DNA from 2 places in the Agrobacterium sp. 22-223-1 genome. Region 1 is predicted to be linked to the other one. Evidence: riboswitches for the same ligand, from Rfam matches in the RefSeq annotation. Region 1 holds a riboswitch; the other holds the start of a gene.
The links. A riboswitch is a leader RNA that binds a small molecule or an ion and turns the genes downstream of it on or off. The one in region 1 is predicted to bind cobalamin.
Positions count from the first base shown of each region.

Region 2: it holds a riboswitch for cobalamin, as region 1 does, so the genes downstream of both, ACQZ60_RS18835 (ABC transporter substrate-binding protein) here and nrdH (glutaredoxin-like protein NrdH) in region 1, are expected to answer to the same signal.

Region 1 is NZ_JBNWCN010000001.1:6,097-11,032, reverse strand. Features, by position in the region: gene nrdF (class 1b ribonucleoside-diphosphate reductase subunit beta) at 1-219, opposite strand, end outside; gene nrdE (class 1b ribonucleoside-diphosphate reductase subunit alpha) at 236-2,398, opposite strand; gene nrdI (class Ib ribonucleoside-diphosphate reductase assembly flavoprotein NrdI) at 2,410-2,808, opposite strand; gene nrdH (glutaredoxin-like protein NrdH) at 2,821-3,042, opposite strand; cobalamin riboswitch at 3,299-3,521, opposite strand; gene ACQZ60_RS00035 (nucleoside triphosphate hydrolase) at 3,655-4,284, opposite strand; gene ACQZ60_RS00030 (ATP-binding cassette domain-containing protein) at 4,281-4,936, opposite strand, start outside.
Region 2 is NZ_JBNWCN010000004.1:292,387-297,322, reverse strand. Features, by position in the region: gene argE (acetylornithine deacetylase) at 1-286, opposite strand, end outside; gene ACQZ60_RS18840 (GNAT family N-acetyltransferase) at 490-1,368, shown strand; cobalamin riboswitch at 1,408-1,642, shown strand; gene ACQZ60_RS18835 (ABC transporter substrate-binding protein) at 1,801-2,832, shown strand; gene ACQZ60_RS18830 (FecCD family ABC transporter permease) at 2,829-3,857, shown strand; gene ACQZ60_RS18825 (ABC transporter ATP-binding protein) at 3,854-4,654, shown strand; gene ACQZ60_RS18820 (pseudoazurin) at 4,651-4,936, shown strand, end outside.

The sequences.
Region 1 (4,936 bases):
GGTGTCGAGCAATGTCAGCCCAGTGAAGACACGGATCGTCAGTTTCTGTTCTTCCGGCTTCAGCGTTCCCCACGAGGGGATATCGTTGGAGAGCGGCACCTTTTCCGGCAGCCAGAAATTCGAGGTCAGGCGGTTCCAGACTTCGAGATCCTTGTCGTCCTCGATGCGGTTCCAGTTGACCGCGCGGATGCAGGACGCGGGTTTTACGGCAATGTTCATTGTCTTGTCCCTCAATTCAGAGCGTGCAGGAAACGCAGCCCTGAACCTGCGTGCCTTCCAGCGCCATCTGGCGCAACCGAATGTAATAGATGGTCTTGATGCCCTTCTTCCAGGCATAGATCTGCGCCCGGTTGATATCACGCGTCGTTGCCGTATCGCGGAAGAACAGCGTCAGCGACAGGCCCTGATCGACATGCTGGGTCGCGGCCGCATAGGTGTCGATGATCTTTTCGGGGCCGATCTCATAGGCGTCCTGATAATATTCGAGATTGTCGTTCGAGAGATAGGAAGCCGGGTAATAAACGCGGCCGATCTTGCCCTCTTTGCGGATTTCGATCTTCGAGACGATCGGATGAATGGAGGAGGTGGAGTGGTTGATGTAGGAGATCGAGCCTGTCGGCGGCACGGCCTGAAGGTTCTGGTTATAGAGACCAGACGCCATGACGTCCTTCTTCAAAACTGCCCAGTCCTCCTGTGTCGGAATGGCGATGCCGGCTTTCTCAAACAGCACCTTCACTTTTTCGGTCGCAGGCAGCCATTCCCGGTCGGTATATTTGTCGAAATATTCGCCCGAGGCATATTTGGAATTCTCAAAGCCCTTGAAGCTATGGCCCCGTTCCACGGCCAGCCGGTTGCTGGCGCGGATGGCGTGATAGGTCACGGTGTAGAAATAGATATTGGTGAAATCGACGCCTTCTTCAGAACCGTAGAAGATGCGTTCGCGCGCCAGATAACCGTGCAGGTTCATCTGGCCAAGCCCGATGGCGTGGCTGGCATCATTGCCCTTTTCCACCGAAGGAACGGAGGAAATATGGCTCATGTCCGACACGGCCGTCAGCGCCCGGATGGAGGTCTCGATAGTCTTGCCGAAATCGGCGGAGTCCATCGCCGAGGCGATGTTGAGTGATCCGAGATTGCAGGAAATATCCTTGCCCATATGGCTATAGGACAGATCGGCGTTGAACTCGCTCGCTTCGCTGACCTGCAGGATTTCCGAGCAGAGATTGCTCATGCTGATGCGGCCGGCAACCGGATTGGCGCGGTTCACCGTATCCTCGAACATGATGTAGGGGTAACCGCTCTCGAACTGGATTTCGGCGATCACCTGGAAGAATTCGCGCGCCTTGATCTTCTTCTTGCGGATGCGGCTATCGGCGACCATTTCATGATATTTTTCGGTGACCGAAATTTCGGTCAACGGCACGCCATAGACACGCTCCACATCATAGGGCGAGAACAGGTACATATCCTCATTGTTCCTGGCGAGCTCGAAGGTAATGTCAGGGATCACCACGCCGAGCGACAGGGTCTTGATGCGGATTTTTTCGTCGGCATTTTCGCGCTTGGTATCGAGGAAACGCATGATATCCGGGTGATGGGCATGCAGATAGACCGCGCCCGCACCTTGGCGCGCGCCAAGCTGGTTGGCATAGGAAAAACTATCCTCCAGCAGCTTCATGACAGGAATGACACCGGACGACTGGTTTTCGATCTGTTTGATCGGCGCTCCGAATTCGCGGATATTGGTCAGGGACAGCGCCACGCCGCCGCCGCGCTTGGAAAGCTGCAACGCCGAATTGATGGAGCGGCCGATGCTTTCCATATTGTCTTCCACACGCAGCAGAAAACACGAGACCAGTTCACCACGGCTCTTTTTGCCGGCGTTGAGGAAGGTCGGCGTTGCTGGCTGGAAGCGGCCGGAAATGATCTCATCGACCAGATTGCGGGCGAGCTGCTCATCGCCGCGCGCAAGGGCCAGCGCCACCATGCAGACGCGATCCTCGTAACGCTCCAGATAACGTTTTCCGTCGAAGGTCTTCAGCGTGTAGGAGGTGTAATATTTGAAGGCGCCGAGAAAGGTCGGGAAGCGGAACTTCCGGGCATAGGCTTCGTCATAGAGGTCACGGACGAAATTGAAGGAATACTGATCCAGCACTTCCTGTTCGTAATATCCCTCAGTCACCAGATAATCGAACTTTTCCCTGAGGTTATGGAAAAATACGGTGTTCTGGTTGACGTGCTGGAGGAAATATTGCCGGGCGGCCAGGCGATCCTTGTCGAGCTGGATCTTCCCGTTCTCGTCGTAAAGGTTCAGCATCGCGTTCAGCGCGTGGTAGTCCAGAGCCGCATCGAGCGGTTTCTGGGATGCGGCTGCCGGCTGTTTGGCGTCCTTGCGCATGGCGCTCGAGGTCAGCGTGTCCAAAATCGTTCCAATCCATGTTTGACGTTGGCGACATCTTCCTCCGTGCCGAGAAGCTCGAAGCGATAGAGAAACGGCACGGCGCATTTGCGCGAGACGATATCTCCGGCGGATGCGAAAGCTGCGCCAAAATTCGTGTTTCCCGCCGCGATGACGCCGCGAATGAGATTTCGGTTGGAGGGCTCGTTCAAAAACCGGATGACCGGCTTTGGCACGGCCCCTTTCGTGCCACCACCCCCATAGGTGGGGGTGACCAGCACATAGGGCTCGGACACATGGGGAACATCTTCCTCAACGCCAAGCGGCAGGCGAAACAGACGCCGTCCCAGTTTCAGAAGGAAACGATGGGTGTTTTCAGAACGGCTGGAATAATAGACGATCAGGCCCATCGCGCCGCCGCCTCAGCTGATCGAGCCGATCATATCCGGCCGGAAACCCGCCCAATGGCGTTCGCCGGCAACAACCACGGGCACCTGCATGTAGCCGAGGCCACGCACATGATCGAGCGCATCCGCATCTTCGGAAATATCGACGATCTCATAGGGGACACCGATGCGGTCGAGAGCGCGATAGGTGGCGATGCATTGGACGCAGGCGGGCTTGCTGTAAACGGTGACGGTCATGATTTCCTCTCTCGAAGCCGATTTCGGACAAGGCTCAACATTGCCGATTGCAATCGCAATCGGGCGGCGATGGATCTGTCATTAGGGTGGGCGTGCGCGGCTTTTAGCCACGTAAAATCACTCTCTACGCCGACGAGCGCAGCAACTTAAACAAATGCACTGGCATGACTTCACCCCGAAGCTTGTTCTGGAGGGGGCAGAAAAGGGCGCACGCAAATCATTTGCGTCATACACCTTCCTCCGGACACCCCGCCCGTGGACGTTTGCGCTCAAGGCAGGTCTCCTGACTTGCGGGTCACAACATCTATTCCGGCCTTCCCGGAGCTTTTGACCCCAGTGACCCAAATCGGAACGATGCTCACCGCTTACAGTTGCGGGGGCAGTTTCGGCCTTGCTCCGCCATATGGCGTTACGCACCGAATTCCCGTCTTAGCTCCCGACCCTTGCGAATCGGAAGAACCTCGAACACCACATATAGTATATGAGGAAATTTTCGCGTCAATAAATAGACACACAAAAGCCCCACCCTGTGGATCAAAAAGATTCAACACATGGTCAACAAAGGCTTAACGGCACATGCGTGCCGCCGCTCAAACAGAGAAAAGCGTTAATCTATTCCCAGATATCGATGCGGATATCGGCGGGACGGGCGTTTTCAATCACCCTTTTTCCGTTCGGAAGATCGTTTTCGAAAAGTTTGGCGTGGATATGGGCCTCATCGAGACCATAGCCCTGCCACCTTTTCCTCAGCCTCTCCTCAAGCACCGCGACGGACGGCCCGACAAAAATGGTGAGGTCGAAGCTCTTGGAAAGAGTTGTCCACGGCGCCTCGTCCAGTAGCAGATAATTGCCTTCAGCGAGGATAAAGCGTGTTTCCGGCGCAACCGCACGAGCAGACGCTATAGCGATTTCACGGGAACGGTCGAAAACCGGAACAAGCACCTCTTGCCCGCCCTTGCGGACGGCGGAGACGATATCGAGGAAACCGCGCACGTCGAATGTTTCCGGCGCGCCTTTTCGCGGCAGCAGCCCCCGCTCTTCAAGGATGCCATTGTCCATATGGAAGCCATCCATGGGCAGGACGGCGGCCGTTTCGTCCCATGCCAGCAAAGCATCACAAAGGGCATCCGCCAGCGTGGATTTGCCGGCCCCAGGGGGACCGGCAATAGCGACGATAAAACGGGATTTACCTTTTGCCCGCCGAAGAACGTCTTCGGCGATCGTTTCAAGCTTCAGCGTCATGCGGCAAGCGTTTCCTTCGGCGCTTCCTTGGCGCCCGTCATGAAGGCGACGGCGTCGGACATGGAGTAGTCCTTCGGATTGATGACGCAGAGGCGCTTGCCGAGCCGGTGGATATGGATGCGATCCGCGACCTCGAAGACATGCGGCATGTTGTGCGAGATGAGGACAATCGGCAGGCCGCGCGAGCGAACGTCCAGGATAAGCTCCAGAACACGCCGGCTTTCCTTGACACCAAGTGCTGCCGTCGGCTCGTCAAGAATGACGACCTTGGAGCCGAAGGCCGCTGCACGCGCCACAGCCACACCCTGACGCTGACCGCCGGAGAGGGTTTCCACTGCCTGATTGATGTTCTGAATCGTCATCAGGCCGAGCTCCGACAGTTTCTCCCGGGCGAATTTTTCCATGGCCGGGCGGTCCAGCGCCCGGAACAGGCTGCCCTGAATGCCGGGTTTGCGGATTTCCCGGCCGAGAAACATATTGTCAGCTATGGAAAGCGCCGGCGACAGGGCGAGGTTCTGATAGACCGTCTCGATGCCAGCCTTGCGCGCCTCGATCGGCGAGCGGAACTGCACGGGCTGGCCTTCCAGCCGGATTTCCCCTTCATCGGGTGTCACCGCACCGGAAATCGCCTTGATGAGAGAGGATTTGCCGG
Region 2 (4,936 bases), on a different contig from region 1:
CGTAGAGGCGCTCGCCTTCAGTTCTCAGCGTGAAGGGATCGGAGGACCATTCCGGCTCACCGGCAGGCACCACATCCATATGGCCGGACAAGATGTATCCGCTGGCATCGGTCGGGCCGAAGCTGGCGAAGAGATTGGCGCGGTCGCCTTCCGGGCCGGCAAGCAGCGATACTTTCGCGCCGTGGCTTTCCAGATAATCGGCGATCCATCCGGCAATGTCGCCATTGGCGGTTCCGACCACCGACGGGAAGCCGACAAGACGCTCCAGAATGTCGATTGCGTTCATGGCTGTCTCCGTCGCTTCAACGCCGAAAAGCTTAGAGCGGCCTGCGGCGTTTATCTGCTGAAATACGGGTGATTTCAGTAGATTGTTGTGTCCTTCCAGCGCTTTCGGAAAATTCCTGCTGACGAGGCTGGTTATCTTCGGATGTCGTGAACTGGGCTGCCGGGATCAAGGTTCCGCGCCGGAGGGAATGAGAGCCGTTTGTCATGGAGCTGCTCAAAGTCGATAGTTTCGAGTTGCGGACAGTGGATATCGCCGATGTGGAGGCCGATCATCTGCATGCTTTGTCCATGGCTGTCGGATGGCGATATCACGCGAACGAATGGTGTTTCCTGCGGCAGTGCGGCGTCGGGCTTGCCGCGCTTGACGAAATCGATCGCGTTGTCGCAACGGCAATGCTGTTTCCTTATGATGAGGGTTTCGCGACGGTCGGCATGGTCATCGTTTCCCCCCGTTTGCAGAGGCAGGGCGTTGCGCCATGGCTGGTGGGCCAACTCATCGCGGGTCACTCTGACGCCGCCCTGCGGTTGAACGCAACGGAAGCCTCGCGACGGCTTTTCGCACGGCTGGGTTTTTCCGGAGATACCGAAAAAGTACATCTCCTGCGCGGCAAGGCGCGCTGCCCTGCCGAGATGCCGACACTTGGAAGAAAACAGAGAATCGAGCCGCTGTCCGAGGATCATTTGTCCGCCGTGGCGGATTTGGATCGCGCGGCTTTCGGTGTTTCGCGCCGGGGCGTCCTGCAACGCCTTCTCCGGGAAAATACGGGTTATGGCCTGTTCGAGGCCGATCGTCTTGCCGCCTTTGCATTGCGGCGTGCAGCGGGGCGGGGCCATATTGTCGGCCCGGTCGTCGCCGGTGACGAGGCGGATGCGATTGCGTTGGTGAGGCGACATTTTTCCGATCTCGACGATCAGCTTGTCCGTCTCGATGCCGTGCGGGATAGCGGTCTTCTGACCGAGTTCCTGGCGCAATCCGGGCTGGTGGTGATCGAAACGCTCACCGCCATGTCGAAAGGCGCGCCGCAACCGGCAGGTTCCGGTTCTGCAAAGATTTTCGCCCTGGCAGGCCCGTCTTTGTGCTGAGGTGCGGCACTATCGCAATTGACGCCCCGCCTCTTGCCCCTTATGTGAGAAAGCGACGGTTCCTGCAGCCGAAAGGCGAAGGGATTAATAGGGAACATGGTGCGGGCGATCTTTTTCGCCCAATGCCGTGGCTGCCCCCGCAACTGTAAGCGGATTGTCGTTCATCCCCGTGACGCTTCAAGGCGTCATGCCACTGTATTCTCCGGAATGCGGGAAGGCAGATGAGCGACGCAAATCCGTGAGCCAGGAGACCTGCCGTCGAAATATAAACCATCGTTACGGGCGGGGAAGCCCGGAGGAGGAGATTGTAATGTTATTTCATAACATTTCGTTTGCGTCCTATTGCCGTTCTCCGTACAAGACGTCCCGCTGTTGCTGCGCGTTTTGACGCCTGCTGCTCTGGAATAAGATTTACTTTCGACTGGAGAACACATGTTTCATTCTAGACGCCTGCCGGTCCATGCCGGCTTTCTGGCCGCTGCGCTTGCGGCTTTGCCCGTCGCCGGCGCCAATGCTGCCGAAACCACCTATCCCCTGACGATCAACAGCTGCGGTCAGGACATCACCTTCAAGCAGGCACCCGCCCGCACCGTGTCCGTCGGCCAGAGCACGACCGAGGTTCTTTACCTCCTCGGCCTTTCCGACAAGGTGGTCGGCACGGCGCTGTGGATCGGTCCGGTTCTGAAGGGCTACGAAGAGGCCAATGCCAGGGTCGAGCGTCTGGCTGACAATGATCCGAGCTTTGAGGCGGTCATCGGCAAGAAGCCGGACCTCGTGACGACGCAGTTCCAGTGGCAGATCGGCCCGGAAGGCGTTGTCGGAACACCGGCGCAATTCGCCGAGCTTGGCGTTCCCGTTTATACCTCGCCCGCCGATTGCATGGGCAAGGACAATTCCGGCGGCGGTGACGGCGTGCGCAACACCGTCTTCACCATGGATCTGATTTACCAGGAAATCCGCGATCTCGCCAAAATCTTCAACGTGCAGGATCGCGGTGAAGAGGTCGTTGCCGACCTGAAGAAGCGTGAAGAAGCCGCCCGCGCCAAGATCGCCTCGGCAAATGGCAAGCTTTCGGCAGTCTTCTGGTTCTCCAGCGCCGAGCTGGATATCGATCCCTATGTGGCCGGCCGCAATGGCGCCCCCGGCTACATCATGTCCGCGTTGGGCTTAAAGAACGTCATCGAAAGCGATGAAGAATGGCCGACCGTCGGCTGGGAAACCATCGCCAAGGCAAATCCCTCCATCATCGTCGCCGGCAAGATGGATCGCCGCCGTTTCCCGGCTGACGATGTCGCCGTCAAGCTGAAGTTCCTCGCCACCGATCCCGTGGCCAGCATCATGCCAGCCGTCAAGGAAGGTCATGTGTTCGAGATGGATGCGCAGGCGATGAACCCGACCATTCGCACCATTGAAGGCATCGAAACGCTGGCCGAGGCGATTTCGGCTGCCGGCCTCGCCAAGTGAACGGTCTTTCCATCCATCTCGGCAGGGTAGGGCTGGCTTTTGCCGCGCTCGCCCTGCTGCTCGTCGCGCTGATGGCCGGGGCGGCCATCGGCGAGACTGCCATTCCTTTTGACGTCGTGGCGAAAACAATCGCCAACCGCGTCTTCCATGCGACCTATCCGCTGGAACCGCTGGATGAGGGCATTGTCTGGAGTTACCGCCTCAGCCGCGCCGTTGTTGCCGCCTGTTGCGGCGCTTCTTTGGCGCTGGCCGGGGCGGTGCTGCAATCGCTTTTGCGCAATCCGCTTGCCGATCCTTATATTCTCGGCATTTCCGCCGGCGCCTCCACCGGTGCCGTCGCTGTCGCGTTGCTTGGCTTCGGAGCGGGGTTCCTGACGATGCCGGCCGGGGCGCTCATTGGTGCCTTCGTTGCGTTTTCGCTGGTCAGCCTTCTGGCGGTGCGGGGGGGACATGGCAACAGCGCTATCATTCTGGCCGGGGTGGCCGGGTCGCAGCTGTTTAATGCCATGACCTCTTTCATCGTCACCAAATCCGCCAATGCCGAACAGGCGCGCGGCATCATGTTCTGGCTGCTGGGCAACCTCTCGGGCGTGCGCTGGCCGGATGTCTGGCTGGCGCTGCCGGTCAGCCTTGCGGGACTTGCGGTGTGTCTCTGGTATGCCCGGGCGCTCGATGCCTTCGCCTTCGGCGGTCAGGCTGCTGCCTCGCTCGGCATTCCGGTGCGCTGGGTCTATGCGGTGCTGATCTCCGTTTCGGCGATCATGACGGCTGCGATGGTATCGCTGGTCGGCTCCATCGGCTTCGTGGGCCTCGTCATTCCGCATGCCGCACGCATCTTCGTCGGCGTTCGCCATGGTATATTGCTGCCGGTGACGGCGCTGACCGGCGCGGTTTTCATGATCGTCGCGGATATTCTCTCGCGCATTGTCATTCCGGGGCAGGTGCTGCCCATCGGTGTCATCACTGCGCTCGTTGGCGCACCCGCCTTTGCCTTCATCCTTGGGCAGAAGAGGGGGCGTTCATGAAATTATCCGCTCACGACCTGCATTTCCACGCCGGCAATATCGATATCGTGCGCGGGGTCTCACTCGATGTCGGTTCCGGTGAGTTTCTCGGCGTCATCGGACCGAACGGTTCCGGCAAAAGCACGCTGCTTTCCATGCTGGCGGGTATTCGCAAGCCGCGCCGGGGGCACGTTACGCTCGGGGGTGAGCCGCTTGCCTCATTGGGACGGCGAGACCTTGCCCGCCGGCTCGCCTTCGTGGAGCAGCAGGCCGAAACCACCGAACGCATTACCGCACGACAGGCGGTGGAACTTGGGCGCACGCCCTATCTCGGGCCGCTTTCCGCCTGGTCGCAGCAGGATGACGCCATTGTTGATGCAGCACTTGCCAATGTCGACATGGCCGACAAGGCGGAGCGCAACTGGCACCATCTTTCCGGCGGCGAACGCCAGCGCCTGCATATTGCCCGCGCGTTGACGCAGGAGCCGCATATCCTGCTTCTGGACGAGCCGACCAATCACCTCGACATAGGTCACCAGATCGGCCTGCTCGATCTGGTGCGCCGGCAGGGCCTGACCGTTGTGGCGGCGCTGCACGATCTCAATCACGCCGCCATGTTCTGCGATCGCGTCGCCATCATGCACCGGGGCGAGATGATTGCGGTCGGTCCGCCGCGGGAGGTTCTTACACCGGCGAGAATAGCCGCCGTCTTCGGGGTGGAATGCGTCGTCACCACGGATGAGGGCGGCTTTTCCCATATTCGTTTTCTGCCGGCCCACGGGCGGGCCGAGCATCCAAGGAAAGTACTGGCACGATGATGACATTGACGACGCTCGCAAACGCCGCTGCAAAGACCAGCCTGTTTTGGGCCGCTGCCGTCATTGCCGTGGTGTTCACGGGCTTTCCGCTTCAGGCTTCAGCCGAGACCTTCGAGGTGAAAATGCTGAACCGGGGCGAAAAAGGCCCGATGGTATTCGAGCCCGATTTTCTCGAAATAGCGCCCGGCGACCGCGTGCGCTTTGTGCCTACCCACAAGAGCCACAATGCAGCGACCATCGATGGCATGATCCCGGAAGGTGTCGAAGGTTTCAAAAGCCGGA